2 regions of the Streptomyces sp. NBC_01261 genome follow, and region 2 is predicted to be linked to the other one. Evidence: predicted binding sites of a transcription regulator. Region 2 holds the regulator's gene; the other holds the start of a gene.
What was found. Region 2 encodes HrcA, which represses chaperone genes, less so after heat shock. Its sites were predicted from a motif close to TTNGCACTCNGNNNNNCNGAGTGCNAA; they were not measured.

Region 1 (15,790 bases), 2.5 Mb from region 2:
GAGCAGGTCGTCGACGCGGGCGGCGGCGGGCAGGGCGGGGTCGCGCCAGGGGGCGGTGGTCATGAAACTCCGTTCGGAAAGGGTGAGTTGGGGCAGCTCACTTGCCGCCCACGCCCATCAGGCCGCCGACCAGGGCGCGCCGGGCCACCAGGTAGACGGCGAAGATCGGGATACCGGAGAGGACGACCGAGGCGAGCAGGGCCGGGATGTTCACGCCGAACTGGCTGACGTAGTTGAAGAGTCCGAGCGTGAGGACCCTCGGTCCGTCGGACTGGGTGAAGATCAGCGGGAAGAGGAAGCCGTTCCAGGCCTGCAGCGCCGCGTAGATGACGACCGTGCTGATACCGCCCTTGGTCATCGGGATGACCAACTGGAACAGCATCCGCGTCGCCGACGCGCCGTCGAGCGCCATCGCCTCGTACAGGTCCTCCGAGATGTCCCGCAGCGTGCCGGTCAGGATCAGCACGGAGACCGGCATCGCGAAGGCCGCCGTAGGGAGGATCACCGCCAACAGGCTGTCGTACAGGTCGAGTTTGGCGATCATCAGGTAGAGGGGGACCACGACCGCCTGCGCCGGGATCGCCACTCCCATCAGGAACAGGCGGAAGGCGCCGGTCGACCAGACCGTCCTCGTGCGGACGGCCACGTAGGCGAGCGGCACGCACAGCACCAGCACGATGCCTACGACCGCCGCCGCGACCAGTGCCGTGTTCGCGAGGAAGTGGCCGAAGCCGTTGTGCAGGACGGTGTTGTAGTTGGCGAAGGTCGGATCGGTGGGCGGTTTCAGGGCGTTGTTGCCCAGTGCCTTGTCCTGGCGGGTGAGGGAGGCCGAGATCATCGCGTAGATCGGGATGATGACGACCGCGAGCCAGAGGAGGGAGCCGAGGCCGGCGACGGGGTTGGGGCGCTTGGTCCAGTGCCGGCGCCTTCGCGTTCGGGCGGGTTCCACCGGCTCCTCCGCCGTCTTCACCGGACGCGGCAACGTGTCGTGTGACACTCCGTCACATCCCTTCGCGGGTACTGCGCATGGCGCCGAAACCGGTGAGCCTGACCAGGACCAGGGAGAGCGCGGTGGCGATGACGACCAGGAAGGTCGCGATCGCGCTCGCGTACCCGAAGTCGTAGCTCTTGAAGCCGGCTTCGTACATCAGGTACGGCAGGATCGCCGTGTCCGTGCCGGGACCGCCCTGGGTGAGGATCAGGACGGTCTCGAAGTAGGTGAGCGAGCCGACGATCATCAGCACGCTGGACGTCGTGGCCGTATTGCGGAGCTGGGGCAGCGTGATCGAGAAGAACTGCCGGTACCGTCCCGCACCGTCAATCGCCGCCGCCTGATAGAGCACTTCGGGAATCTGCCGGGCCCCGCCCTGATAGATCAGCGTGTGGAACGGGATGAACTGCCACCCCCCGACAAACACGATCGCGAGAAACGCACCGCTCGTCGACCCGAGCGTGTCCTGGTGGATCACGCCGAAGTTCGGGTCGAGCAACGCGTAGAAGAGCAGCGCGATGGCAGTCGAGGAGAGCAGGAACGGCACGAAGAAGATCGCGGAGAGGATGGCCCGGTTGCGCTGCCGCCCGGCCGCCCAGACACCGAGGAGCAGCGACACGACGGTTTGGAAGGCCCAGCTGGTCACCGTCAACAGGACGGTGACGGTGAGGGATTGGGTGAGGCGGGAGTCGTGCAGCAGCTTCTGCCAGTTGGCAAGCCCGACCGGCTTGGGGTCGCCGAGCCCGTTCCACGTGGTGAAGGAGAGGTAGACGGCCAACACCATGGGCGCAACAGCGAAGAAGACGAAGAAGAGAACCCCGGGCACAGCCCACACGACGTGAGGTGAATTCCGGTGCGCTGATGAACTCCGCTGTGCTGGAGCGCTCCGATAGGGGCGCGGGGCTGTGTCTTTTCGCGGCTCCGCCGCGGGGCGCGACCAGCCACGACGCACCGGCACCCGACGAACCACCCCACCTGCGGAGCGCTCGCTCACTTCAACCCCTTGAGCGCGGACACGAACTGGCTGGGCGAACTCTTTCCCACGAACAGCTTGTTGATCTCGGTCAGCATCGGCGTGGACACATCCGGATCCACCGCCTGGTCCCAGCTCAGCGTGAACGCCGGTGCCTGCTGCACCATTTGGTACTGGAACTTCGCGAACTCGGGGTTGGGCGAGGAGTCCAGGAGCTTCTCCGCGTTGGAGGTGGTCGGAATATCTCCGTTGGCGACCAGGTCCTTCGCATACGCCTCCGACGCACAGTCACGGAGGAACGCGATCGCCGCGTCCTTGTTGCCCGTACGGGCGTTCACGGACCAGTAGTTGGTGGGGTTCCCGACGACGTTACGGATATCACCGGCGCCGCCTTCGTACTTCGGGAACGCGGACCACCCCAGGTTGTTCTTCGCGAAGTCGGGGAACTTCCCGAGCTGCGTCGAGTACTCCCACGACCCCATCAGATGCATCGCCGCCTTGCCCTTGGCGAACACCGCGGGCGCGCCCCCGTTGACGTACGACACGGAACTGAACCCCTTGCCGAACGCCCCGTCGTCGATGAGCTGCTTGACGGTCTCGGCGGCCTTGAGGACAGCCGGGTCGCCCCACCCGGACGCGTCCCCGTTCTTGATCTTGTCGAAGACCTCGGGCCCGCCGATCCGGTCGACCAGGTACTCCAGCCACATCAACTCGGGCCAGATGTCGGCCCCGCCGAGCGCGAACGGCGTGATGTCCGCCGCCTTCAGCTTCTTGTTGATGTCGAGCAACTCGGCCCAGGTGGTGGGCGGTTGGAGCTTGTGCGCGGCGAAGACGGTCTTGTTGTAGAAGAGGATCACCGGCTGCATGCCGCGCATCGGTATGCCGTAGTTCTTGCCCTTGAGCGCACCCGCCGCGAGCACCGACGGCAGGAAACCGTCCTTGAGGACCGGGTCGCTCTTGATGGTGTCGGTGAGGTCGACCAGCTGGTTCGCCTCCTGGTACGCCTTGATCGAGCCGCCGCCCCAGTTGAAGAAGACGTCCGGCGCGTTCGGTGAGCCCATCGCGGTGCGCAGCTTGGCCGGGTAGTCGGTGCCGGGCACCTTCTCCAGCTTGATCCTGCCCTTGGCCTTCTTGGCCGCCGCCGACGCGTTGAACCGGGTGACGGCCTCGGCCTGCACCTTCGCCGCGTCGTCGCCGTAGGTGAAGGCGGTGACCGTGCTGCCGCCGCCGGTGCTGTCACTGGAGCCGCAGGCCGTGAGCCCGGTGGTGAGCAGGGTGGTGGCACCGGCGCCGAGCACCCAGCGCCTGCTGAACGTACGCCCGCCGTTGGACGTGTTGGGCTCCATGGACAGCACCTCTCGTGCGAATGTTTCGAGCCGTTCTACGAATGTTCCGGGAACCTAAGGCGCGCTGGGGGGTTCGTCAAGAGGTCGCGCAGGGATACGATCGCCGCCATGACAGCCCCGGATTCCGCCGAAACCCAGACAGCGGGTCGGCCGACGCAGACCGCCACGCTCGCCGAGATCGCCCGCGAGGCCGGAGTGTCGGCTCCGACTGTTTCGAAGGTCCTCAACGGCCGTGCCGACGTCGCCCCCGCGACCCGCACCCGCGTCGAGGACCTGCTCCGCGTCTACGGCTACCGGCGCCGCCGCGCCGAGGCGACCCGCTCCCCGTTGATCGACCTGGTCTTCCACGAGCTGGAGAGCGCCTGGGCGATGGAGGTCATCCGGGGCGTGGAGAACGTGGCCCGGGACTCCGGGCTGAGCGTGGTGCTGAGCGAGAGCGCGGGGCGGCTGACCCCGGGCCGGACCTGGGCCGACCAGGTCGCGGCCCGCCGCCCGCACGGCGTGATCCTCGTCCTCTCCGGGCTCGACGAGTCCCAGCGGGCGCTGCTCACCAGCCGTTCCATCCCGTTCGTGGTGATGGACCCGGCCGGTGACCCGGGCGCCGACGTGCCGTCGATCGGCGCGACGAACTGGCAGGGCGGGCTCGCCGCCACCCGGCACCTGGTCGAACTCGGCCACACCCGGATCGGCGCGATCAGCGGACCGTCCCGGATGATGTGCAGCCGCGCCCGCGTGGACGGATACCGGGCCGCGCTGGAGACGGCCGGGCTGCCGGTCGACCCCTCGCTGATCACCACCGGCGACTTCCATCACGAGGCCGGCTACCGGCTGGGGCTGGAGTTGCTGCGCCGCCCGGACCGGCCCACCGCCGTCTTCGCCGGCAACGACCTCCAGGCCCTCGGCCTGTACGAGGCCGCGCGCGAACTCGGGCTGCGCATCCCGGAGGACCTGAGCGTGGTCGGCTTCGACGATCTGCCGGTGGCGCGCTGGGTCGGCCCGCCGCTGACGACCGTACGACAGCCCCTCACCGAGATGGCCGAGGCGGCGGCCAAACTGGTGCTCGACCTCGGGCGCGAGCAGGAGACCTCGGCGGCGCGGCGGGTGGAACTGGCGACGAGCCTGGTGGTGCGGAGCAGTACGGCGGCGCCGGCTTCGGCGAAATGACCTGCGCGGTAAGGCCGTTCCCGCTTCCGTGAGTGACGGACGTGGCCGGAAGGTGACGTATTGACGAGTGGGGTGAGCCGTCCCACACTCCTCCGAAGCCAATCGGTTGCACAACCGAAACTTTCGGAGGCACCCGCATGAGATCTCTGAGAACCGGCTTGTCCCTGGCGGCCCTTTTCACCGGCGCCGTCCTGCTCTTCGCGGCACCCGCCGCGCACGCCGCCGACACCCCGCTGCGCGACCTCGCCGCCGCGAAGGGCAAAGTCATCGGCACCGCGGTCACCGGCTCCAAGCTCACCGGCACGTACGGCGACATCGCGGGCGGTCAGTTCAGCTCGCTCACCCCCGGCAACGCCATGAAGTGGGAGACGGTCGAGCCGACGCAGGGCAGCTTCAACTGGTCGGAGGCGGACCAGATCGTCGCCTTCGCGCAGGCCCACAACCAGCAGGTGCGCGGCCACACCCTGGTCTGGCACAGCCAGAACCCGAGCTGGCTGACCAACGGCACCTGGACGTCGGCCCAGTTGAGCAGCCTGCTGCAGAACCACATCAGTACCGAAGTCGGCCGCTACAAGGGCGAGATCACCGCCTGGGACGTGGTGAACGAACCCTTCAACGAGGACGGCACGTACCGCTCGACCCTCTGGTACAACGGCCTCGGCGCCAACTACATAGCCCAGGCGCTGACTTGGGCGCACGCCGCCGACCCGGCCGCCAAGCTGTACATCAACGACTACAACGTCGAGGGCGTCAACGCGAAGTCCACCGCCCTCTACAACCTGGTCAAGTCCCTGAAGGCGGCGGGCGTTCCGATCGACGGGGTCGGCCTCCAGGCCCACCTCATCCTCGGCCAGGTCCCGGCCACCCTCCAGCAGAACATCCAGCGCTTCGCCGACCTGGGCGTGGACGTGGCGATCACCGAGCTGGACGTACGGATGGCGCTCCCGGCCGACAGCGCGCAACTCGCGCAGCAGAAGGCCGACTTCAAGAGCGTCATGGCCGCCTGCGTGGCGGTGACACGCTGCGTGAACGTCACCGTCTGGGGCTTCACCGACTCAGACTCCTGGGTCGACAGCACGTTCCCCGGCTACGGCGCGGCGACACCGTACGACGCCAACTACGCGCCGAAACCGGCGTACTACGGCCTCTCGGAGGCGCTCGGCGGTACGACCACCACCCCGCCGCCGACCGGGGCGTGCTCGGCGACGTACAGCGTGGGCAGTCAGTGGAACACCGGGTTCACCGGACAGGTGACGATCGCCTGCTCCGGGGCCTCCCTGTCGTCCTGGAAGGTGAGTTGGACGTACGGCGCGGGCCAGCGGATCACCCAGGCCTGGAACGCGGCCTGCACCCAGTCGGGCACGGCGGTGAGTTGTGCGAACGCGAGCTACAACGGGACGGTCCCGGACGGCGGTTCGGTGACGTTCGGCTTCAACGCGTCGTGGAGCGGGAGCAATCCGGTGCCGGTGGTGACCCTGGGCTGAGGGAGGCGGGGGAGGCGCGCGGGGGAGCTTCGGGGGAGTGAAGCGGGGCTGAGAACCGTGAGATTTTCCGTAGAAAACCGTCCTGGGACGTCTCCCCTAACTTTCTCCTAATAATTCGGACTTACGTTCCTCCCCGTGACGGACACAGAGAACGTTGACGAGGACAGACGCGTTGGCCGGCGGTCGAGAGTGCTGAAGATCGCCGGCCTCACTCTGGCCGGCGCCCTCGTCCTGGGTGTCGCCACGGCCGGCTGGGCCTACTGGCACCTCAACAGCAACATCAAGAGCGTCGACATCGACAGCGCGCTCGGCACCGACCGCCCCGCGAAAGCGGTGACGACACCGTCCGCGTCAGCGTCCGCCGTCCCCGTGCCTACCGGCTCCCTGAACATCCTGGTCCTCGGCTCCGACTCGCGCAGCGGCAAGGAGAACAAGGCGCTCGGCGGCGGCGACAGCTCCGGCGCCCGCTCCGACACCGCGATGGTGGTGCACATCGACGCGGGCCGTAAGAAGGCCACGATCGTCAGCATTCCGCGCGACACGCTCGTCACCCGGCCGTCGTGCCCGCTGTCGTCGGGCGGGTCCACGTCGGTGGCGTACAACGCGATGTTCAACACGGCGTACTCGGTGGGCGGGCCGGTCTGCGCGGTCAAGACGGTCGAGTCGATCACCGGCGTCCGCATGGACCACTACCTGGAGATCGACTTCGCGGGCTTCGCGAAGCTGGTCAACGCGCTCGGCGGCGTCACGGTCACCACGACGCAGGACATCGACGACGACGACAGCCACCTGCACCTGAAGAAGGGCACCCATCACCTCGACGGCAAGCAGGCCCTGGCCCTCGCCCGCACCCGGCACGGCATAGGCGACGGCAGCGACCTCGGCCGTATAGGCCTCCAACAGATGCTGGTGAAGGCCCTGTTGACGCAGATCTCCACCCACGACCTCCTCACCGACCCCACCAAGCTCTACGAGGTCACCGACGCGGTCACCGACAGCCTCACCACCGACACCGGCCTCGACTCCCTCAGCGAACTGATCAGCCTCGGCCAGAGCCTGAAGAGCCTGTCGGCGGAGGCGGTGACCACGGTCACGATGCCGAACATCACGGCACCGTCCGACCCGAACCGGGTGGTGGCGAAGGAGCCCGCGGCGAGCGATCTGTGGGAGTCGCTGCGTTGAGCGATCGTAGGGAGGGGATCGGCTGACCTGCGGAAACGGGTGGGCGGAAAAAATCTTCGGGGTTTTCCGGCGAGTGTGTCGATCCGCTCGCCCCTCGTTCGACGCATGGTTGAAAGGCCGGGAGGAGCCCGGCCGGAGAACGCCAGCGAACGAACCGAGGAGTCACCATGCCCCGCTACCTCTCCCTCGTGCAGATCGACGAGAAGACCACGCCCGCCGAGGGCCCCAGCCCCGAGCTGATGCAGCGCATGGGCGAGCTGATCGAGGAGATCACCAAGGCCGGGGTCATGCTCGACACCGCCGGCCTCACCCCGACCGCGCAGGGCGCCCGCGTGCACTGGGAGGGCGGCAAGATCTCCGTGACCGACGGCCCGTTCACCGAGTCCAAGGAGGTCGTCGGCGGCTACGCGCTCATGCAGTGCAAGGACATGGCCGAGGCGATCGAGTGGACGAAGCGGTTCCTGAAGGTGCACGAGGAGTTCTGGACCGTGACGTGCGAGGTGCGGGAGATCGCGGAGGGCTGAGCCTTCCTCGGCACCGCTCGTCCCGCCGGTCTTCCTTGGTCTGAGGCCGCCTGGGGTGTTGCATGGTGGGTTGTGACTCCGGAATCACAGCCCACCGCAGACCCGCACGGCAACGCCACGGACCCGCACAGCACCATCGAGACCGTCTTCCGCATCGAGTCCCCCCGCATCATCGCCGCCGTCGCCCGCCTGGTCCGCGACGTCGGCATCGCCGAGGAACTCGCGCAGGACGCGCTCGTCGCCGCGCTGGAGCAGTGGCCCAGGGACGGGGTGCCCGACAACCCGGGCGCCTGGCTCATGGCCACGGCCAGGCACCGAGCCGTCGACCTGATCCGGCGCCGGGAGAACTACGCCCGCAAGCTCCAGGAGATCGGCCGCACCCTGGAGACGACGGCCCCGCCCGAGGAACCCCCGGCCCCCGACGACATCGACGACGACCTCCTGCGCCTCGTCTTCACCACCTGCCACCCGGTCCTCTCCGCCGAGGCCCGCACCGCCCTCACCCTGCGCCTCCTCGGCGGCCTGACCACCCCCGAGATCGCCCGCGCCTTCCTCGCCCCCGAGCCGACCATCGCCCAGCGCATCGTCCGCGCCAAACGCACCCTCGCCACCAAGAACGTCGCCTTCGAGGTCCCCTACGGCCCCGACCGCGAGGCCCGCCTGGGCTCGGTCCTGGACGTCATCTACCTGATCTTCAACGAGGGGTACGCGGCGACGGCCGGCGACGACTGGCTCCGTCCCGGCCTCTGCGAGGACGCCCTCCGCCTGGCCCGACTCCTCTCCGGCCTGATGCCGAAGGAACCCGAAGTGCACGCCCTGGCCTCCCTGTTGGAGTTCCAGGCCTCCCGCTCGGCCGCCCGCACCGCCCCGAACGGCGACCCCGTCCTCCTCAAGGACCAGAACCGCCGCCGCTGGAACCGCCTCCTCATCGCCCGCGGCATCACCGCCCTGGGCCGCGCGGACACCACGTCCACCGGCGCCCCCGGTCCCTACGCCCTCCAGGCCGCCATCGCCGCCTGCCACGCCCACGCGTACACCTACGACGAGACCGACTGGCAGACGATCGCCACCCTGTACGCCCTCCTCGCCGCCCGATCCCCTTCCCCGGTCGTCGAGTTGAACCGCGCGGTCGCTGTCTCGATGGCCGAGGGCCCGGCCCCGGCACTGGAGATCGTCGACACCCTCGCCTCCGAACCGGCCCTGCGCGACTACCACTTGCTACCGAGCGTCCGCGGCGACCTGTTGCTCCGCCTCGGCCGTAGGACGGAAGCGAAGGAGGAGTTCACCCGGGCCGCCTCCCTCGCCCGCAACGAACGCGAACGCCAACTGCTGCTGCGCCGGGTGGATGAGGCGACCTGGAGGCGTCCTAGGCAGGCCGCCCGATCAACATCGCCGGCGCCCCCGCCACCCGAGTGAGAAACACCGTCGCCGAGTTGGGCCCCTGGGGCTTCACCTTCCGCCGCAGTTCCTCCGGTTCGACGGCCGACCCCCGCTTCTTCACGGTGAGGACGCCGACCTCCCGCTCCCGTAGCAGCGCCTTCAACTTCTTGACGCCGAAGGGGAGTTGATCGGTGATCTCGTAGGCGGAGGCATAGGCGGTCGGCCGTGGCTCATCCGCTGTCACGTACGCGATGGTCTCGTCGATGAGTCCGCCTCCGACCTCCTCCGCGACCTCGGCGACGAGGTGGGCGCGGATGACGGCGCCGTCGGGTTCGTACAAGTACCGCCCCACGGAACGGACTTCGGGGTCGGGAAGCCCGCGTCCGTGCAGAACTCGTGGGCCGGGCAGCAGGGTTGCCCGTACCGCTCCCGGCCGTGCCCCCGTCCCGAACCACAGCACCGCCTCCTTCACGTCACCCCCGTCCGAGATCCACTCCGCCTCGGCCGCTGCCGGGATCGCCTCGTGCGGTACCCCGGGGGCGATCTTCAGTGCGGCGAGCGGGGCCGTCGTAGCGGCGCCGACGGCCCAGGACAACGGCGGTGAGTACGCCTCGGGATCGAAGATGCGGCCGCGGCCGCCGCGCCGTGCGGGGTCGACGAACACGGCGTCGTACGTGGACGTGTCGACGTCGGTGACATCCGCCTCGCGCACCTCGATCAGGTCGGCGAGGCCGAGTGCCTCCGCGTTGGCCCGTGCCACGGCCACCGTCAGCGGATCGCGGTCCACGGCCAGGACGCGCACCCCCGCTCGCGCCAGCGCGATCGCGTCGCCGCCGATTCCGCAGCAGAGGTCGGCGACGGAGGTCACGCCGAGGTCCAGGAGGCGGGTGGCGCGGTAGGCGGCGACGCTTGTCCGGGTGGACTGTTCGAAGCCGTTCGGGGTGAAGAACATCCGGTCGGCGTCCTCGGGCGTGAACTTCGCCGCTGCCGCGCGTTGACGCAGCCGGGCCTGGCCGAGGGCCGCCGAGACGAGGTCGGCGGGGTGGTCGCGGCGCAGGCGGGTGGCGACGCCGAGTTCCTTGGCCGGGTCGGTGCCGCGGACCTCGTCGAGGAGGGCGCGGCCCTCGGGGGTGAGCAGGGCGGCGAAGGCGAGTACGGGGTCGTTCACCGGGTCATTGTGGGCCAGTCGGTGGACGGTGTGCCTCCGGTCGCGGTGTGTTGGCGGTGTCGGCGCGGGATCGGGGCCAGGGGCTGAAAAGATCCGACCCCATGCGAGTAGTCGTACAAAATGACATCAATCGGGCGCGTGGGGGCCGGGAAGATCGGGGAACCCGGGACGACCGCGGCAACCGGGGTCGGATGACGGGAGGCGCCCGTGGCGCGCTCGCCGCCCTCGCGCTGGCCGCTCTCGTCTCCGGGTGCGGACAGCCCGGCTCGGGTGCGGCCGTGCACCCGGCGCAGGGCGCGCAGCCGCTGCACGCGCCCCCGGCCCGCGCGTTGGACTCCTACGCGACCAAGCTGCGCGCCGCGTACGCCGCGCGGGTCGCCGCGGCCAAGCGCTGGGGGCTGGCGAAGGTGCCGCTCACGGCCCCGCCGGCGCCCGCGCACAAGCCGGAGATCACCGCGCGCAAGGGCTTCGAGGTGGACGACCAGGAGGAGTTGAACCTCCCGCCGGTGTTCACGACGATCCCCACGAAGCAGAAGATCGTCTTCCTCACGATCGACGACGGCGAGAACAAGGACCCCGCGTTCCTGCGGATGATGAGCGACCTGAAGATCCCGTACACGGCCTTCCTCAGCAACTACCTGGTGAAGGACGACTACGGCTACTTCCGGAAGATGCAGGCCGAGGGCCACACCATCAACAACCACACCCTCACGCACCCGTACCTGCCGGGCCTGTCCTACGCCGAGCAGAAGCGCGAGATCTGCGGGATGCAGGACATCATGAAGAAGCAGTTCGGCAAGGCCCCGACGGTCTTCCGGCCGCCGTACGGGAACTACAACCACGACACCCTCGTCGCCGCGAAGTCCTGCGGCGTCAAGTACGCCCCGATCTGGGACGAGGAGGTGTTCGTCGACCACTGGGAGTACCGCGAGGACGACCGGTCCCTGCACCCAGGCGACATCGTCCTGACGCACTTCCGGGGCCGCGAGGACTGGAAGGGCACGATGGTCGACGACATGCGCCGCTTCCTGGGCAAGGTCACGGCCGAGGGCTACGCGGTGGCCCGCCTGGAGGACTACCTGTGAGGCGGGCGGGCCGTCTGCGGGTACCGGTGGCCGTCGCGTCGGCGGCCGCTCTGCTGTTCCTCACCGGTTGCGCCCAGTCCGTCGACCCCATCGAACGGCTCGGCAAGAAGGCCGCCCAACGCGTCCACCCGCACGGCCCGTCCCGTGAACAGCCGTACCGCCACTGGGGTTTGACGGCCCCGCTGGCCCCCGCCCCCAAGCCCTCCCTCCGGCCCGCCGCCCGCTCGGCGGGCCCGGGCCTCCCACCCGTCGTGGACCACGTCCGCACCCACGACAGGGTCGTCTTCCTGACCTACGACGCCCAGGGCACGGGCGCGGACACGCGACGGGACCCGAGGTTCGCCGACCTGGTCCGCGAACTGCGGCTCCCCGTCACGGTGTTCCCCACCTCACCGCGACACGGCCACTTCGCCGGCCAGCCCTACGCCACCCAGCGCAGCGAGATCTGCGGCCACCGGCCCCGGCCCGACTCCCGGCTGCTCCGGCCCCCCTACGGCACGTACGACACGACGACCCGCCGTGCCGCGGCCGACTGCGGAGTCTCCGCCCTGGTCCTCTGGCGCGCCTCCACGACGACCGGAACCCTGACCTACGCCCGCGGGGACCATCACCTCGCCCCCGGCGACATCGTCCGCGTGGGCCCGGCCGACAGCACGGCCAGGCTGCTGCGGGGCATCCAGGGGCGGGGGCTGACGGTGGGGCGGCTGGAGGACTACCTCTGAGGCGATGGAGTGAGGGCCGGCCGATCCAGCCAGTCCGGCGTTTGAGGACGAGGCCGAAGGCCGGCAGGGGGGTTCGGGGGCACAGCCCCCAAGACGGCAGCACCGGCACAGGCCCGCCGGACAGCTCAGGGCGACGGAGAAATTCCGCTCAAGCGCCGCGGGCATTGGCACTCCGCTTGACCGAGTGCTAATCGCAGTCATAGTCTCAGACCTGGCACTCCCCCCTGGAGAGTGCCAATAGCGACGGGCAGGTCCGGCACCCGCGACGACGGATCCACCTGGTCGCCACCTCAGACAGTTAACCCCGTGAGATCTCCGAAGGGGGAGGTCGGATCGTGACGACCACCAGCTCCAAGGTTGCCATCAAGCCGCTTGAGGACCGCATTGTGGTCCAGCCGCTCGACGCCGAGCAGACCACGGCCTCTGGCCTGGTCATCCCGGACACGGCCAAGGAGAAGCCCCAGGAGGGCGTCGTCCTGGCCGTTGGCCCGGGCCGCTTCGAGAACGGCGAGCGTCTTCCGCTCGACGTGAAGACCGGCGACATCGTGCTGTACAGCAAGTACGGCGGCACCGAAGTGAAGTACAGCGGCGAGGAATACCTCGTCCTCTCGGCTCGCGACGTGCTCGCGATCATCGAGAAGTAATTCACCCAGTTTTGCAGTGAGCTGCGCCCCTGGCCCCCGCGACCTTATGAAGCCGGGCGTCAGGGGCGTAGTTCGTTTCACCCACGTTTTCCGAGAGGGCTGAACCGCTCCCATGGCGAAGATCCTGAAGTTCGACGAGGACGCCCGTCGCGCCCTCGAGCGCGGCGTCAACAAGCTTGCCGACACGGTCAAGGTGACGATCGGCCCCAAGGGCCGCAACGTCGTCATCGACAAGAAGTTCGGCGCCCCCACCATCACCAACGACGGCGTCACCATCGCCCGCGAGGTCGAGCTCGACGACCCGTACGAGAACCTCGGTGCCCAGCTGGTGAAGGAGGTGGCGACCAAGACCAACGACATCGCGGGTGACGGCACCACCACCGCCACCGTGCTCGCCCAGGCGCTCGTCCGCGAGGGCCTGCGCAACGTCGCCGCGGGTGCCTCCCCGGCCGCCCTGAAGAAGGGCATCGACGCCGCCGTCAAGGCCGTCTCCGACGAGCTGCTCGCCACCGCGCGGCCGATCGAAGACAAGGCCGACATCGCCGCCGTGGCCGGTCTGTCCGCGCAGGACAGCCAGGTCGGCGAGCTCATCGCCGAGGCGATGGACAAGGTCGGCAAGGACGGTGTCATCACCGTCGAGGAGTCCAACACCTTCGGTCTGGAGCTGGACTTCACCGAGGGCATGGCCTTCGACAAGGGCTACCTGTCGCCGTACTTCGTGACGGACCAGGAGCGCATGGAAGCGGTCCTCGAAGACCCGTACATCCTGATCCACCAGGGCAAGATCAGCTCCATCCAGGACCTGCTGCCGCTGCTGGAGAAGGTCATCCAGGCCAACGCCTCCAAGCCGCTGCTGATCATCGCCGAGGACGTCGAGGGCGAGGCCCTGTCGACCCTGGTCGTGAACAAGATCCGCGGCACGTTCAACGCGGTCGCGGTCAAGGCCCCCGGCTTCGGCGACCGCCGCAAGGCGATGCTCGGCGACCTCGCCACCCTCACCGGTGCCCAGGTCATCGCCGAGGAGGTCGGCCTCAAGCTCGACCAGGTCGGCCTGGACGTGCTGGGCTCCGCCCGCCGCGTGACGGTCACCAAGGACGACACGACCGTCGTCGACGGTGCCGGCGACTCCTCCGAGGTCGCGGGCCGCGTCAACCAGATCAAGGCCGAGATCGAGAACACGGACTCCGACTGGGACCGCGAGAAGCTCCAGGAGCGCCTCGCGAAGCTGGCCGGCGGCGTGTGCGTGATCAAGGTCGGCGCCGCCACCGAGGTGGAGCTGAAGGAGAAGAAGCACCGCCTGGAGGACGCCATCTCCGCGACCCGCGCCGCGGTCGAGGAGGGCATCGTCTCCGGTGGTGGCTCCGCTCTGGTGCACGCCGCCAAGGTCCTTGAGGGCAACCTCGACAAGACCGGCGACGAGGCCACCGGTGTCGCGGTCGTCCGCCGCGCGGTCGTCGAGCCGCTGCGCTGGATCGCCGAGAACGCGGGCCTTGAGGGCTACGTCATCACCGCCAAGGTCGCCGACCTGGAGCCCGGTCAGGGCTTCAACGCCGCGACCGGCGAGTACGGCGACCTGGTCAAGGCCGGCGTCATCGACCCGGTCAAGGTCACCCGCTCCGCCCTGGAGAACGCCGCCTCCATCGCCTCCCTGCTCCTCACGACCGAGACCCTGGTCGTCGAGAAGAAGGAAGAGGAGGAGCCGGCCGCCGGTGGTCACAGCCACGGCCACTCCCACTGACGCGAGTCGGTGAACCCGTAGGACGTGTACGTCGAAGGCCCGGCACCCCTCAGGGGGCGCCGGGCCTTCGCGTTCCACCGGAATCCTCGTCACCGAGCCCGCCCCCGCGGGGGCGGTCGCCGTCACCGCGGCCCGTACTTCCGCCCGGTCTTCGAGGTGATTCCGCCCAGCACCGCCTGCGGAGTGACCTTCACCAGACCCATCAGCGCCTTGTAGCGCGGGTCCGGGATCGACAGCGACTTGCCGCGCGCCAGATCCGCGAGCGCCGCCGCGACCAGCTTGTCCGCGTCCAGCCACATCCAGTTCGGGATGTTGTCCGTGCCCATCCCGGCCCGCTCGTGGAACTCGGTCCGCACGAAGCCGGGCGCCAGCGCCATCAGCCGTACGCCCGTACCCGCCAGGTCCTTGGCCGCGCCCTGCGTGAACTGCACGACCCAGGCCTTCGACGCGCCGTACGTCCCGCGCGGTACGAAGGCCGCCACCGACGCCACGTTGACGACCCCGCCGCGGCCACGCTCCCGCATCGCCTCGGTCGCCGCGCTGGTCAGCCGCAGCACCGCCTCGCAGTGCACCTTGAGCATCTTCAGCTCGTCGGCCATGGGTACGTCGAGGTAGTGGCCCTTGTTGCCGAAGCCCGCGTTGTTGACCAGCAGGTCGACGGGGTTCTTGCGGTCGGCGAGGCGGGCGGCCACCGTGTCGATGCCCTTGTCCGTGGCGAGGTCGGCGGTCAGCACCTCCGCCTCGATGCCGTGCCGGTCGTGCAGTTCGGTCGCCTGCTCCCCGAGCCGCGCGGTGTTCCGCGCCACCAGCACGAGGTTGTGTCCGTCCGCCGCGAGCCGCCGCGCGAACGCGGCACCGATCCCCGCGGTCGATCCCGTAATCAATGCCGTTGTCATGGCGCAAGATTAGTGACCCTGAGCAAGCCGGTCCGATCTCTGCACAGGCCCTCCCGATCCGTGACGAACACGTGTCGAACAACATGTCGAACAGGCTGTGACGGCTGGTCAGCCCTGGTACTCCGCGGCATATTTCCGGGCCTGCGCTAGGAACTCGGGATGCAGCGCCTCGCCCGCCGGAAGCAGCCGCGGCAGCAGCTCCCGCTCGGTCGTCACCGCCCGGAACTGCAGGGCCACCGTCACGTCGTGGTCGGGCCGGTGCACGATCTCGATCGGATCGCCCGCGCGGATCTCACCGGGTTCGATCACCCGCAGATAGGCCCCAGGCGCACCCTTCACGGTGAACCGTTTCACCCACCCGCGTTCGCCCAGATGGTCCTGGAAGGTACGGCACGGGATCCGCCCGCAGGTGACCTCAAGGACCACCTCGGGACCGATCCGCCAGCGCTCACCGATCCGCGCCCCGGACACGTCGAGCCCCAGGGTCGTCAGG
Region 2 (15,790 bases):
CAGGCGCTTCCAGGTGCCGTAGACGCCCTCCACCCGTGCCTGGCCGCCGAGTTGGCCTTCGGAGCCGACCTCGCGGGCCACCCGGGTGACCTCGGAGGAGAAGGAGGAGAGGGTGTCGACCATCGTGTTGATGGTGGTCTTCAGCTCCAGGATCTCGCCGCGCGCGTCCACGTCGATCTTCTTCGACAGGTCGCCCTGCGCCACCGCGGTCGCGACCTGCGCGATGTTCCGCACCTGTGAAGTCAGGTTGTCCGCCATGTAGTTGACGTTGTCCGTCAGGTCGCGCCAGACCCCGGAGACGCCCAACACCTGCGCCCTGCCCCCGAGTCGGCCGTCCGTGCCGACCTCGCGGGCCACCCGGGTCACCTCGTCGGCGAAGGCGCGCAGCTGCTCCACCATCGTGTTGACGGTGTCCTTGAGTTCGAGGATCTCGCCGCGCGCGTCGACGGTGATCTTCTTCGACAGGTCGCCGTTGGCCACGGCGGTGGTGACCTGGGCGATGTTCCGTACCTGTGAAGTCAGGTTCAGGGCCATGAAGTTGACGTTGTCCGTGAGGTCCTTCCAGACCCCGCTGACGCCCCGCACCTGTGCCTGACCGCCGAGGTTCCCCTCCGTGCCGACCTCACGCGCCACGCGCGTCACCTCGTCGGCGAAGGCGGAGAGCTGGTCCACCATCGTGTTGATCGTGGACTTCAGCTCCAGGATCTCGCCCTTGGCCTCCACCGTGATCTTCTTGCCGAGGTCGCCCTGCGCGACGGCGGTGGACACCAGCGCGATGTTCCTGACCTGTGAAGTCAGGTTGTCCGCCATGAAGTTGACGTTGTCGGTCAGGTCCTTCCAGACCCCGGACACGCCCCGCACCTGGGCCCGCCCGCCCAAGTTGCCCTCGGTGCCGACCTCGCGGGCGACGCGCGTCACCTCGTCGGCGAAGGCGGAGAGCTGGTCCACCATCGTGTTGATGGTCGACTTCAGTTCGAGGATCTCGCCCTGCGCGTCGACCGTGATCTTCTGACTCAGGTCGCCGTTCGCCACGGCCGTCGTCACCTGGGCGATGTTGCGGACCTGCGACGTCAGGTTCGAGGCCATGAAGTTGACGTTGTCGGTGAGGTTCTTCCAGACCCCGGACACGCCCCGCACCTGCGCGCGACCGCCCAACTGCCCCTCGGTGCCCACCTCGCGGGCGACGCGCGTCACCTCGTCCGCGAAGGCCGACAGCTGGTCGACCATCGTGTTCACGGTGAGCTTGAGTTCGAGCAGTTCGCCGGTCGCCTCGACGGTGACCGTACGGGTCAGGTCGCCGCGCGCCACGGCCGTCGTCACGAGGGCGATGTCCCGCACCTGCGCGGTCAGCCGGGACGCCATCGTGTTGACCGCCTCGGTCACATCACGCCAACTGCCGGACAGCCGCGTCACCTTGGCCCGCCCGCCGAGTCTGCCCTCGGTGCCGACCTCGCGGGCCACCCGGGTCACCTCGCCGGTGAACAGGGAGAGTTGGTCCACCATCTTGTTCACGGCCCGGCCCAGGTGCCGTAGATCACCGCGCAACTGCCTGCTGCCGTCGTGCAGATCGACCCGCTGGGTCAGGTCGCCGCCCGCCACCGCGTCCAGTACGCGGGTCGCGTTGGCGGCCGGGGCGACGAGGGCGTCGAGAAGCTGGTTGACGTCGTTGACGCGGGAGGTCCAACTGCCCTGGCCGGGGCTGGCCGAGAGGCGTTCGTCGAGGCGGCCGTGGCGCACCAGCTCCCGTTTGACGCGCTGCGTCTCGGAGTTGAAGTGGGTGCTGCGGTCCATGATCTGGTTGAAGGCGGCGGTCAGTTCGGCCACCAGGCCGTGGCCCGTCTCCGGCGCCTTCGTGAAGTCGCCGTCGCGGGCGGCCGTCATCACGGCGAGCAGCGGACGGAGATCGGATGCTCGAATCCAGTCGTCTTTGTGACCGTCTTCGAGCACACGCGTAGCACTGTTCTCACTCATGGCGGCCTACTTCGGTAACTCGGCGCTTATGGCCGCGGTCAGTCTGTCACTCTGTCCGCATCGATCGAGGCGTATTCGTCCGAACTGCTCGGGGAGCTGCGCATGGGGGCCATACCGACGCAACGGGAGACCACTTCGCGTGTCCCCGACGCGCCCGCGCACCACGGCGCGGACCGGCGTACGACGGTGCGCGCCACGCTCTCCGGCAGCCCCCTCGCGCCCGGTTCCGCCCGCGGCCTGGTGCGTGCCGCGCTCCGCGAATGGGCCGAACTCGGCCTGCCCGGCACCGAGAAGCTCACCGACCGGCTGGCCGACGACGCGATGGTCGTCGTCAGCGAACTCGTCACCAACGCCGTCGTGCACGCGGGCACGGACGTCGAGCTGGTGTGCCGGCTTGAGGACACCGACGCGATCGTCGTCGAGGTCGCCGACCACCACCCCTCCCGCGCCCCGCGCGACAACAGCGCCGAACCGGCTTGTGAGACACCGGAGTTCGGCCGCGGCCTGCGTCTCGTCTCCACCCTCGCCGAGGCCTGGGGCGTCACCTACCGCACCGGCGTCAAGACCGTATGGGCCCGGCTGCCCGCCGAAGGCACCCCGGCCGCAGAGGAGTTGGAGACCTGCGCCGGGGAGCGCGGCCTCCGCGTGGCCGAGATCCTCGCCCCCGAACCGCAGCGCGCCGAACGCGACCGGGACTGGCTCGGCCGCGGCGCCCTCTCCTTCCTCGCCGAGGCCTCCGACCTGCTCGCCGGACAGCTCGACGAGGACCTCGTCGCCGCGCTCGCCGGACAGCTGATCGTGCCGAGGCTGGCCGACTGGTGCGCCGTCTGGCTGGAGGACGAGGCGATGGGCCGCGGCGGAGGCTGGGGCGAGGGCGCCGGAGCCGGCGCCGGTCCGCGCCTCGCCCGCGTCTGGCACGGCAGCGAGAACCGCATCGAGGAACTGCGCCGCGCCCTGGAGAAGGACCCGCCCCGCCCGCCGGACTCCCTGCGGCCCGTGTCCTACCCCTGGCCCGCCGACGCGCTGGGCCCGCACGGCACCCACGGCGCGGCACTGTCGTACCGGCTGATCGCGGGCGGCCGTCCGCTCGGCACGCTGGTCATCGGACGGTCCGGGCTGCCCCGCTTCCCCGACGAGGTCACCGGCCTGGTCGAGGACCTCAGCCGCCGCGTCGCGCTCGCGATCGGCGCGGCCCGCCAGTACGCCCGCCAGGCCACCATCAGCCGCGTCCTCCAGCGCGGCCTGCTGCCCGGCGCCGTCGCCGAGATCCCCGGCCTGCAGAGCGCCCTCGTCTACGAACCGTGCGACAAGGGCGGCCCCAGCGGCGACTTCTACGACGTGTTCCCGGCCGGCGACGGCCGCTGGTGCTTCGCCCTCGGCGACGTCCAGGGCAAGGGCCCCGAGGCCGCCGTGGTCATCGGACTCGCGCGCCCCTGGCTACGGCTCCTCGCCCGCGAGGGCTACGGCGTCGCCGACGTCCTGGACCGCCTCAACCAACTCCTCCTCGACGACGCCACCGAGGCCGCCGACGCCGCCGCCCACGCGATGGTGGCGGCGGGCGGCATGCCGGGGCCGGTCGGCGACGGCCCCCGCTTCCTCTCCCTCCTCTACGGCGAGCTGGTCCCCTTCGACGGCGGCGTCCGCTGCACCCTCGCCTCCGCCGGACACCCGCTGCCGCTGCTCCTCGGCCCGGACGGCAGCGTCGGCACGGCAGCCCGCCCGCAGACCCTTCTCGGGGTCGTCGAGGACGTGACGTACACCAGCGAGACCTTCGAACTCCGGCCCGGCGACAGCCTGTTGTGCGTCACGGACGGGGTGACCGAGCGGCGCTCCGGGTCGGTCCAGTTCGACGACGGCGACGGCCTCTCGACCGCGCTGGCGGGGTGCGCGGGCCTGAACGCCGAGCTGATCGCGGAGCGCATCAAACGCCTCGTCCACGAGTTCGGCGGCCGTCCCCCGGAGGACGACATGGCGCTGCTGGTGCTCCAGGCGCAATAGGCGGAGCGGCCGGCCGCACCGGTGCTGGACAATGGAGGACATGCCTTCCGCACTCCCCGACGGCGATCCCGTCCCCGAAGACGGTTCACTGCCCGCACAGGCGCTCGCCGGGGCCGTAGACCGCCCCCTCGGGTTCTATCTGCACGTCCCGTACTGCGCGACCCGCTGCGGCTACTGCGACTTCAACACCTACACGGCGACCGAGCTGCGCGGCACGGGCGGAGTGCTGGCCTCCCGCGACAACTACGCGGACACCCTGATCGACGAGGTCCGGCTGGCCCGCAAGGTCCTCGGCGACGACCCGCGCCCGGTCCGCACGGTCTTCGTCGGCGGCGGCACCCCCACGCTGCTCGCGGCGGGCGATCTCGTACGGATGCTGGGCGCGATCCGCGACGAGTTCGGCCTGGCACCGGACGCCGAGATCAGCACGGAGGCGAACCCGGAGTCGGTGGACCCCGCCTACCTCGCGGCCCTCCGGGACGGCGGCTTCAACCGCGTCTCCTTCGGCATGCAGAGCGCGAAACAGCACGTCCTGAAAGTCCTCGACCGCACCCACACCCCCGGCCGCCCCGAGGCCTGCGTCGCCGAGGCCCGCGCGGCCGGCTTCGACCACGTCAACCTCGACCTGATCTACGGCACCCCCGGCGAGACGGACGACGACTGGCGCGCCTCCCTCGACTCCGCCCTCGGCGCCGGCCCCGACCACGTCAGCGCCTACGCCCTGATCGTCGAGGAGGGCACCCAGCTCGCCCGCCGCATCCGCCGCGGCGAGGTCCCCATGACGGACGACGACGTCCACGCCGACCGCTACCTCATCGCCGACGAGGTGATGTCGGCGGCCGGCTTCGACTGGTACGAGGTGTCCAACTGGGCAACGTCGAATTCCGGCCGTTGTCTCCACAACGAGCTGTACTGGCGAGGCGCCGACTGGTGGGGCGCGGGCCCCGGAGCCCACTCGCACGTGGGCGGCGTCCGCTGGTGGAACGTGAAGCACCCGGGGGCGTACGCGGGGGCGCTGGCCGCGGGCCGCTCCCCGGGCGCCGGCCGGGAGATCCTCTCGGCGGAGGACCGCCGGGTGGAACGCATCCTGCTGGAGCTACGGCTGCGCGAGGGGGCCCCGCTGGACCTGCTCCACGAGGACGGCCTCAAGGCCTCCCGCCGCGCCCTCACGGACGGACTCCTGCAACAGCGGCCCTACGACGAGGGGCGGGCCGTGCTCACCCTGCGCGGCCGACTGCTGGCCGACGCGGTGGTGCGGGACCTGGTCGACTGACCGGATCGACCCGTCAGTACCCGTCAGCCGCCGTCGGGTGCCGTGACGAAGTCGATCAACTCCTCCACCCGCCCCAGCAGTTCCGGTTCCAGATCCTTGTACGACCCCACCTTGGCCAGAATCGCCTGCCACACCGCACCGGTGTTTTCCGGCCAACCCAGGGACCGGCACACGCCCGTCTTCCAGTCCTGACCGTGCGGGACGCGGGGCCACGCGGCGATGCCCACGGAGGACGGTTTCACGGCCTCCCAGATGTCGATGTACGGGTGGCCGACGACCAACGCGTGCTCGCTGGTGACGGACTGGGCGATGCGCCACTCCTTGGTGCCGGGGAGCAGGTGGTCGACCAGGATGCCGAGGCGGGCGTCCGGGCCGGGGGCGAACTCCGCGACGATGGACGGGAGGTCGTCGACGCCCTCCAGGTACTCGACGACCACGCCCTCGATGCGCAGGTCGTCGCCCCACACCCGCTCGACGAGTTCGGCGTCGTGCCGGCCCTCCACGTAGATCCGCCCGGCGCGGGCCACGCGCGCGCGTGCACCGGGGACGGCCACCGAACCGGATGCCGTACGAGTGGGCCGCAGGGGACTGGACACGGGCCTCACCAGGGTGACCACCCGGCCCTCCAGGAGGAAGCCGCGCGGCTCCATCGGGAAGACCCGGTGTTTGCCGAAGCGGTCCTCCAGGGTGACCGTGCCGGCCTCGCAGCGGATCACCGCGCCGCAGAAACCGGTGCCCGGCTCCTCGACCACCAGGCCCGGCTCCGCGGGGACCTCGGGGGCCGGCTTGGGCTTCTTCCACGGCGGGGTCAGGTCGGCGGAGTACTGGCGCATTCGGATGACGATAGGAGAACCGGGCCGACCACCGTCACGACACGCCGAAACGCGTTGCCAACGCGTCCCGTTGGGCCCGCACGAACCCCGCGTCCACCACCGCTCCGTGACCGGGCACGTACAGCGCGTCCTCCCCGCCCAGGGAGAGGAGCCGGTCGAGCGCCGCGGGCCAGAGACCCGGAACCGCGTCCGGGCCCGCCTGGGGTTCGCCGGACTCCTCGACCAGGTCGCCGCAGAACACGACCGGCGGGTCGCCCGGCACCACGACCACGAGATCGTGGGCGGTGTGTCCGCGCATCGCCACCAACCGGACCTCCGGACCGCCGTCCAGTTCGAGCACCGTGGGGCCCCACACGTATTCACTGGGGCACACGAGGAGGTCCGCCGCGTTCTCCGCCGCCCGCGGATCCAACCCGTTGCGCACCGCGTCGGCCCGCAACTCCTCGCCACCGTGCTCGAACAGCTCGCTCAGGCCCCCGGCCACGAGAACCGTCGCCCCGGCAAAGACCGCCGCCCCGAAGACATGATCGAAATGGGCGTGGGTGAGCGCGAGATGGGTCACACGGCGCCCGGCCAGCGCCTGCGCCTGCCCGCGCAACCGCGCGCCCTCCGCCAGGCTCGACCCCGCGTCGATCAACAGCGCCGAGTCCCCGCCGATCACCAGCCCGACCGTGCAGTCCCAGCCAGGCAGCCGGCACCGCCCCACCCCCGCGGCCAGCCGCTCCCACCCCGCCTCTTCCCAAGTCACCGTCATACGGCGACGCTAACGGTGAGGGCACTCAGGGCATGACATCGCAGGACCGGCCTTGCCCGGGGTGTACCTCACGGTCGTACACTGGGCCGGGGAACGCTGGCACTCGCGCGCACAGAGTGCCAGGAAAGGGCAGCCCGGCACCAAGACGGCGACCAGAACTGGAGGTGTGCGCGATGCTCAGCGAACGCAGGCTTCAGGTGCTGCGCGCCATCGTCCAGGACTATGTCGGCACCGAGGAGCCGGTCGGGTCCAAGGCGCTCACCGAGCGGCACAGCCTCGGAGTCTCCCCGGCGACCGTGCGCAACGACATGGCGGCCCTGGAGGACGAGGGCTACATCGCCCAGCCGCACACCAGTGCCGGGCGCATCCCGACGGACAAGGGCTACCGGCTGTTCGTCGACAAGCTCGCCGGCGTCAAGCCGATGACCGGCCCCGAGCGCAAGGCGATCCAGAACTTCCTCGACGGTGCCGTGGACCTCGACGACGTCGTCGGCCGTACGGTACGGCTGCTCGCGCAGCTCACCCGGCAGGTCGCCGTCGTGCAGTACCCCTCGCTGACCCGCTCGACCGTCCGGCACGTGGAGCTGCTCTCGCTGGCCCCCGCGCGCGTGATGCTCGTGCTGATCACCGACACCGGGCGGGTCGAGCAGCGCATGGTCGACTGCCCGGCGCCCTTCGGGGAGAGTTCGCTCGCGGATCTCCGCGCGCGGCTCAACAGCCGGATCGCGGCCCGCCGCTTCGCGGACGTGCCGCTGCTGGTGCAGGACCTGCCGGAGGCCTTCGAGGCCGAGGACCGCGGCACGGTCGCGACGGTGCTCTCCACCCTCCTGGAGACCCTCGTCGAGGAGACCGAGGAGCGGCTGATGATCGGCGGCACCGCCAATCTCACCCGCTTCGGACATGACTTTCCCCTCACCATCCGCCCCATCCTGGAAGCCCTGGAGGAGCAGGTCGTCCTCCTCAAGTTGCTTGGTGAGGCGGGGGATTCGGGCATGACCGTACGGATCGGTCACGAGAACGCCTACGAGGGACTCAACTCCACTTCCGTGGTCTCGGTCGGCTACGGTTCGGGCGGCGAGGCAGTCGCCAAGCTCGGCGTGGTCGGACCGACCCGCATGGATTACCCGGGAACGATGGGAGCGGTACGCGCAGTGGCACGGTACGTCGGACAGATCCTGGCGGAGTCCTAAGTGGCCACGGACTACTACGCCGTTCTCGGCGTGCGTCGCGACGCGTCGCAGGATGAGATCAAGAAGGCCTTCCGTAGGCTCGCGCGCGAGCTGCACCCGGACGTGAATCCGGATCCGAAGACCCAGGAGCGGTTCAAGGAGATCAACGCCGCTTACGAGGTGCTCTCGGACCCGCAGAAGAAGCAGGTCTACGACCTCGGCGGCGACCCCCTCTCGCAGGCGGGCGGCGCGGGCGCGGGCTTCGGAGCCGGTGGCTTCGGGAACTTCTCCGACATCATGGACGCGTTCTTCGGCACGGCGTCGCAGCGCGGACCGCGCTCGCGCACCCGCCGTGGCCAGGACGCCATGATCCGGCTGGAGATCGAGCTCGACGAGGCGGCCTTCGGCACCACGAAGGACATCCAGGTCGACACGGCCGTCGTCTGCAACACCTGCAACGGCGAGGGCGCGGCCCCCGGCACCTCCGCGCAGACCTGTGACATGTGTCGCGGTCGCGGTGAGGTCTCGCAGGTGACCCGGTCCTTCCTGGGCCAGGTCATGACGTCCCGCCCCTGCCCGCAGTGCCAGGGCTTCGGCACGGTCGTGCCGACGCCGTGCCCGGAGTGCGCCGGCGACGGCCGCGTCCGCTCGCGGCGCACGCTCACGGTCAAGATCCCGGCGGGTGTGGACAACGGCACGCGGATCCAGCTCGCGGGCGAGGGCGAGGTCGGCCCCGGCGGCGGCCCCGCCGGTGACCTGTACGTCGAGATCCACGAGCTGCCGCACGCGATGTTCCAGCGCCGCGGCGACGACCTGCACTGCACGGTCACGCTCCCGATGACAGCCGCGTCCCTCGGCACGAAGGTGCCGTTGGAGACGCTGGACGGCATGGAGGAGGTCGACATCCGCCCGGGCACCCAGTCCGGCCAGTCGATCCCGCTGCACACCCGCGGCATCACACATCTGCGCGGCGGCGGCCGGGGCGACCTCATCGTGCACGTCGAGGTCACCACCCCGACCAAGCTGGACGTCGAGCAGGAACGTCTGCTCCGCGAACTGGCGAAACTGCGCGGCGAGGAGCGCCCCATGGGGACGTTCCAGCCGGGTCAGCAGGGGCTGTTCTCGCGCCTCAAGGACGCATTCAACGGTCGCTGAGAGGGTCCGGGGGCTTCCGCCCCCGGACCCTCTCTTCATTCCGAACAGCCTCGTCCCGCATCGCCGAACCGGCTGAAAGCAATGGCATGTGCCAGCGCCAAGGCCGGATTCGGACTTGTTCGGAGGACGTGACAACATGCCGTCATGTCCTCCGCACTGACCGATCTCTTCCCTCATCCGATCGTGCAGGCCCCGATGGCGGGCGGTGTCTCCGTACCGCGCCTCGCGGCCGCCGTGGCCGAGGCCGGCGGGCTGGGATTCCTCGCCGCCGGGTACAAAACGGCCGACGGCATGTACCAGGAGATCAAGCAGTTGCGGAGCCTGACGGCCCGCCCCTTCGGTGTGAACCTCTTCATGCCGCAGCCGGAGTACCCCGGTGCAAGCACCGGCTCCACCGGAGCGGCTGGCGCCGCGTTGCCCTATCGGGCCGCGGTCGACGTCTACGCCCACCAGCTGGCCGGCGAGGCCACGTGGTACGACACGGAACTCGGCGACCCGGACAGCGGCCGTGAGGACGGTTACGACGCCAAGCTGTCCGTCCTGCTCGACAACCCGGTGCCGGTGGCCTCCTTCCACTTCGGCATCCCCACCCCGGAGATACTCGACGCGCTGCGCCGGGCCGGCACCTTCACCCTCGTCACCGTCACCACCGTCGAGGAGGCCCTCGCCGTCGAGCGGGCCGGTGCCGACGCGGTGATCGCGCAGGGCGTCGAGGCCGGCGGCCACCAGGGCACCCACCGCGACCTCCCGGAGAACGACGGCGCCGGCGTCGGCCTGCTCTCCCTCGTCGCCCAGATCCGCGAGACCGTGAACCTCCCGATCGTCGCCGCCGGCGGTCTGATGCGCGGCAGCCAGATCGCCGCGGCCCTCGCGGCGGGCGCGAGCGCGGCCCAGCTCGGCACGGCGTTCCTCGCCACCTCCGAGTCCGGCGCGAACATCCTGCACAAGCAGGCGCTCACCAACCCCCTGTTCACGCGTACCGAGTTGACCCGTGCCTTCTCCGGCCGCCCGGCCCGCGGCCTGGTCAACCGCTTCATGCGCGAGCACGGCCCGTACGCCCCCGCCGCGTACCCGGAGATCCACCACCTGACCTCCCCGCTGCGCAAGAAGGCCGCCGCGTCCGGCGACCCGCAGGGCATGGCCCTGTGGGCCGGACAGGGCCACCGCATGGCCCGCGAGCTGCCCGCCGGCCGGCTGGTCGAGGTCCTGGTCGCCGAACTGGCCTCCGCCCGGACAGCGTTGTCGTCCGGGGGCGACCTCCGATGACCGCGCCGGTGTTCATCCTCGACCCCCTGAAGATCCCGGATTTCAGCGGCGGTGAGATCGTCCTCGACGGCCCCGAGGGGCGGCACGCGGTCTCCGTGCGGCGGATGCGGGCCGGTGAGGACGTCGTCCTCACCGACGGACGCGGCCGGTGGATGGAGGGTGTCGTCAGGGCGGCCGAAGGCAAGGACCGGCTCGTCGTCATGGACCTGGAGTCCGTCAGCGAGGAGCCCGCGCCGCAACCCCGCATCACCGTCGTCCAGGCCCTCCCCAAGGGCGACCGCGGCGAGCTGGCCGTGGAGACGATGACCGAGACCGGCGTCGACGCGATCGTCCCCTGGGCGGCCTCCCGTTGCATCACGCAGTGGAAGGGCGACCGGGGTCTCAAGGCCCTCGCCAAGTGGCGGGCCACCGCACGCGAGGCCGGCAAGCAGTCCCGCCGGCTGCGCTTCCCCGAGGTCGCGGACGCGGCAACGAGCAAACAGGTTGCGGCACTTCTGGCCAAAGCCGACTTCGCCGCCGTCCTCCACGAGGACCGCGACTACGGCAGCGAGCCCCTGGCCACCGCCGAACTCCCCGCCGAGGGCGAGATCGTGCTGGTCGTGGGCCCCGAAGGAGGCGTCTCCCCCGAGGAGTTGGCGCTCTTCGAGGACGCGGGGGCGAAGGCCTACCGGCTCGGGCGTAGCGTGCTGCGTACATCGACGGCCGGGACCGCGGCGACCGCCCTGCTCCTGGGCCGTACCGGACGCTGGTCCTGAACCAGGGGGGATCGCCGTGGAACTCGCCCAAGTACGACTGCTCGTCACCGACTTCGCCGCCTGCTACCGCTTCTACGCCGAAGTCCTCGGCCTGAAGCCCCAGTCGGGGACGGCCGAGGGACCGTACGAGAAGTTCAGCCCCGCGATCGGGTCCGCCGGGATCGCCCTTCAGGACCGGGCGATGATGGCCCAAGTCCTGCGTGAACTGGGGGACTTGGCGACCGGACACCGCTCGCTGGTCGTCCTGCGCGTCGACGACCTGGACGGGTACTGCGAGCAGATCACCGCCCGGGGTGCGGAGCTGCTGCACGGGCCCGCGCCGATGACGGACCGGATGCGGGTCGCCCACCTCAAGGACCCCGAGGGCAATGTGGTGGAGCTTCAGGAGTGGCTCCTGCTGCGCGGCTGAGACCGTCCGCCGGGGAAATGCGCCCCCGGCGCGCGGGTGGCCGTATGCGCTCTTCCGCGCGCGCTCCGACGGTGACAGGCTGCCGCCCATGAGGGTGTTGAGACGGAACCTGCTTCGGCCGCGCGGGCGGCGGGTGGCCGCTGTGGCGGGGCTCGCGGTGGTGACGGTGGGCGGGGCCGTCGCGTGCCAGCCCGGTGATCTCAGCTCGGCGACCGTCGCGTACACCACCGACAAGACGGCGACCGCGGAGCTCAAGCGGGACCACGTGGGCGTGCGCTGGCTGACCTGCACGGGCAACTACGGCGACGACAAGGCCTACACGCCCGGGAAGACGCCCGCGCCGACCGAGACCACGGTCGTCGGCGTCGACTGCCAGGGGCAGACGACCGACAACCGGGACATCACCGTCACCGGCAAGGTCACCCGGGCCGTCGACGGCGCGTGTGTGCGCGGTGACCTGGTCGCCAAGGTCGGCGGCAGGCAGGTCTTCCACGTCACCGGGCTCGGCGACTGCAACGCGGCGACGCCGTCGTCCGTGAACAACCCGAATCCGACGCTGACCTACGGTCCGGGACCGACCGTCACGGTCACCAAGACGATCTGGTGCAAGGGCGATCCGACCTGCTGGCCTGTCGAGGGCAAGTGATCCAAAGGGCTGTCGGCGGATGGCACCGATGCATAACCTGATCAGGTGACTCAGCCCTCAGCGTCCGCAGCCCAGGCCTATCTCCGCTTCCCGCACCTGCACGGCGAGTTGGTCGCCTTCACCGCCGAGGACGACGTGTGGCTGGCGTCCCTCGACAGCGGCGGCCGGGCCTGGCGGGTCAGTGCGGAGAACGTGCCGGTGACCCACCCCCGCATCTCGCCCGACGGCACCACCGTCGCCTGGACCTCCGCCCGCGACGGCGCTCCCGAGGTGCACATCGCCCCGGTCGACGGCGGCCCCGCCAAGCGCCTGACGTACTGGGGCAGTTCACGCACCCAGGTGCGCGGCTGGACCGCCGCCGGCGAGGTCCTCGTGACCAGCGCCCACGGCCAGGCCAACCTCCGCCGCAGCTGGGCCCGTTCGGTCCCGCTGGACGGCGGACCGGCGACGATCCTCCCGTACGGCTGGGTCGGCGACGTCGCCCACGGTGAGACGGCCACGGTCCTCCTCTCCGCCCCCATGGGCCGCGAGGCCGCCTGGTGGAAGCGCTACCGGGGCGGTACGGCGGGCAAGTTGTGGATCGACCGCGACGGCGACGGCGAATTCACGCGCCTGCACGAGGAGTTGGACGGCAACATCGAGTACCCGGTGTGGGCGGGGGAGCGGATCGCGTTCCTCTCCGACCACGAGGGCACCGGCGCCCTGTACTCCTCCCTCGCGGACGGCTCCGACCTCCGCCGCCACACCCCCCTCGGCGGCTTCTACGCGCGACACGCGTCCGGTGACGGCACCCGGATCGTCTACTCCTCCGCCGGTGAACTCTGGCTCCTCGACGACCTGGACGGCGCCGAACCGCGCCGCCTCGACATCCGGCTCGGCGGCCAGCGCATCGACCAGCAGCCGTTCCCGGTGCCCGCGGCCCGCTGGTTCGGGTCCGCCTCGCCCGACCACACCGCACGCGGCAGCGCGGTCGCCGTGCGCGGTGCCGTCCACTGGGTCACCCACCGCTCCGGCCCGGCCCGCGCGCTGGCCGCCACCCCCGGTGTCCGCGCCCGGCTGCCCCGCACCTTCCGCGCCGACGGCGAGGAGTGGGTGGTGTGGGTGACGGACGCCGAGGGCGACGACGCCCTGGAGTTCGCCCCCGCCACCGGCCTCGCCCCCGGCGCCACCCCGCGCAGGATCGCCGCCGGACAGCTCGGCCGCGTCCTCGCCCTCACCGTGGCCCCCGACGGCAGCCGGGTCGCCGTAGGCTCGCACGACGGACGCGTCCTCCTCGTCGAGCGCGAGACCGGCGAGGTCCGCGAGGTCGACCGCAGCGAGGACGGCGACGCCTCGGGCCTCGCCTTCTCCCCGGACTCGGCCTGGCTCGCCTGGTCGCACGCCGGCCCGCGCCCCCTGCGCCAGCTCAAACTCGCCGGCACCACCGACCTGTCGGTCACCGAGGCGACCCCGCTCCGCTTCCAGGACTACGCCCCCGCCTTCACCCTCGACGGCAAGCACCTGGTGTTCCTCTCCACCCGCTCCTTCGACCCGGTCTACGACGAGCACGTCTTCGACCTGGCCTTCGTGGTCGGCGACCGCCCGCACCTGATCACCCTCGCCGCGACGACCCTGTCCCCCTTCGGCCCGCAGCGGCACGGCCGCCCCTTCGAGGCCCCCGACAAGGAGGAGACGCCCGACAGCGAGGGCCGCCCCACCACCCGCGTCGACCTCGAAGGCCTGGCCGACCGCATCGTCCCCTTCCCGGTGGAGGCAGGCCGCTACACGAACCTGCGCGCGGCCAAGGACGGAGTCCTGTGGCTGCGCCACCCGGTCCAGGGAGTCCTCGGCGCCACCCGGGCGACCCCCGAAGACCCGGACCCCAAAACGGAGTTGGAGCGCTACGACCTCGCCCAGCAGCGCATCGAGCACCTCGCCGGGGACGCCGACCACTTCGAGGTCAGCGGCGACGGCAAGCGCGTCCTGCTCTGGACCGACCACAAGCTCCGTGTCGTACCGAGCGACCGCCGGGCCTCCTCCGAGGAGGACGACAACGACACGAACATCAACGTCGACCTGTCCCGCATCCGCCAGACCGTCGACCCGGCCGCCGAGTGGCGCCAGATGTTCGACGAGACCGGCCGCATCATGCGCGACAACTTCTGGCGCGAGGACATGAGCGGCGTCGACTGGACCGGCGTCCTGGACCGCTACCGCCCGATCCTCGACCGCGTCGCGACCCACGACGACATGGTCGACCTCCTCTGGGAGGTGCACGGCGAACTGGGCACCTCGCACGCCTACGTCACCCCGCGCGGCGGCTACGGCCACGGCGAGCGCCAGGGCCTGCTCGGCGCCGACATCTCCCGTCACGAGGACGGCAGTTGGCGCATCGACCGCATCCTGCCCTCGGAGACCTCCGACCCGAACGCCCGCGCCCCGCTCGCCGCCCCCGGCGTAGCGGTCCGCACGGGAGACGCGATCCTCGCGGTGGCCGGCCAACCCGTGGACCCGGTGACGGGACCGGCCCCTCTCCTCGTCGGCACGGCGGGCAAACCGATCGAGCTGACGATCTCCCCGGCAGCCGGCGGAGACCCGAGGCACGCGGTCGTCGTCCCCCTGGCGGACGAGGAACCCCTCTACTACCACGCCTGGGTCGCGGACCGCCGCGCCTACGTCCACGAGAAGTCCGGCGGTCGCCTCGGCTACCTCCACGTCCCCGACATGCAGGCCCCCGGCTGGGCCCAGATCCACCGCGACCTGCGCGTGGAGGTCGCCCGCGAGGGCCTGGTCGTCGACGTCCGCGAGAACCGCGGCGGCCACACCTCACAGCTGGTGGTCGAGAAACTGGCCCGCCGCATCGTCGGCTGGGACCTTCCGCGAGGCATGCGCCCCTACAGCTACCCCGAGGACGCACCCCGCGGCCCCGTAGTGGCCGTGGCCAACGAGTTCTCCGGCTCGGACGGCGACATCGTCAACGCGGCGATCAAGGCACTGGGGATCGGCCCGGTGGTCGGCACGCGCACATGGGGCGGCGTGATCGGCATCGACAGCAGGTACCGGTTGGTCGACGGGACCTTGATCACCCAGCCCAAGTACGCGTTCTGGCTTGAGGGTTACGGGTGGGGGGTGGAGAACCACGGCGTCGATCCGGACGTGGAGGTGGTGCAGAGGCCTCAGGACTACGCGGCGGGGCGCGACACCCAGCTGGACGAGGCAATCCGCCTGGCATTGGAGTCACTGGAGACCGTTCCGGCAAAAACCCCGCCAACCTTGCCAAGTTAGGGGGCGCGGGGCTGTGTCGACGTGCGGCTCCGCCGCGGGCGCGCCCAGCCCCCACGCACCCGCACCCAACGACGATACGATGCCCGCGTAAAACACCCCAGCCTCGGAGGGAACGCCCATGTCAGGGGACCCGCAGGACGACTGCCTGTTCTGCAAGATCGTCGCAGGCCACATCCCGGCGACGATCATCCGGGAGACAGCCACCACCGTCGCGTTCCGGGACATCAACCCCCAGGCCCCGACCCACGTCCTGGTGATCCCGAGGGTCCACTACCCCGACGCCGCCTCCCTCGCCGC

Region 1: a site for HrcA is predicted at 12,184-12,210, ahead of groES (co-chaperone GroES). Genes of this name have one in related genera too.

What each region holds. Positions count from the first base shown of each region.
Region 1 covers NZ_CP108463.1:4,862,404-4,878,193, reverse strand. The annotation lists gene OG226_RS21185 (glycoside hydrolase family 3 N-terminal domain-containing protein) at 1-63, opposite strand, end outside; gene OG226_RS21180 (carbohydrate ABC transporter permease) at 98-997, opposite strand; gene OG226_RS21175 (carbohydrate ABC transporter permease) at 1,002-1,826, opposite strand; gene OG226_RS21170 (ABC transporter substrate-binding protein) at 1,982-3,310, opposite strand; gene OG226_RS21165 (LacI family DNA-binding transcriptional regulator) at 3,419-4,474, shown strand; gene OG226_RS21160 (endo-1,4-beta-xylanase) at 4,612-5,958, shown strand; gene OG226_RS21155 (LCP family protein) at 6,094-7,140, shown strand; gene OG226_RS21150 (YciI family protein) at 7,308-7,664, shown strand; gene OG226_RS21145 (RNA polymerase sigma factor) at 7,737-9,080, shown strand; gene OG226_RS21140 (class I SAM-dependent methyltransferase) at 9,031-10,212, opposite strand; gene OG226_RS21135 (polysaccharide deacetylase family protein) at 10,404-11,297, shown strand; gene OG226_RS21130 (hypothetical protein) at 11,294-12,019, shown strand; gene groES (co-chaperone GroES) at 12,355-12,663, shown strand; gene groL (chaperonin GroEL) at 12,776-14,401, shown strand; gene OG226_RS21115 (SDR family NAD(P)-dependent oxidoreductase) at 14,524-15,297, opposite strand; gene OG226_RS21110 (MOSC domain-containing protein) at 15,406-15,790, opposite strand, start outside.
Region 2 covers NZ_CP108463.1:7,363,981-7,379,770, forward strand. The annotation lists gene OG226_RS32765 (HAMP domain-containing protein) at 1-1,881, opposite strand, end outside; gene OG226_RS32770 (SpoIIE family protein phosphatase) at 2,074-3,969, shown strand; gene hemW (radical SAM family heme chaperone HemW) at 4,010-5,242, shown strand; gene OG226_RS32780 (DUF3097 domain-containing protein) at 5,266-6,075, opposite strand; gene OG226_RS32785 (MBL fold metallo-hydrolase) at 6,110-6,829, opposite strand; gene hrcA (heat-inducible transcriptional repressor HrcA) at 7,003-8,019, shown strand; gene dnaJ (molecular chaperone DnaJ) at 8,020-9,153, shown strand; gene OG226_RS32800 (nitronate monooxygenase) at 9,298-10,419, shown strand; gene OG226_RS32805 (16S rRNA (uracil(1498)-N(3))-methyltransferase) at 10,416-11,174, shown strand; gene OG226_RS32810 (VOC family protein) at 11,191-11,583, shown strand; gene OG226_RS32815 (hypothetical protein) at 11,672-12,229, shown strand; gene OG226_RS32820 (S41 family peptidase) at 12,275-15,493, shown strand; gene OG226_RS32825 (histidine triad nucleotide-binding protein) at 15,612-15,790, shown strand, end outside.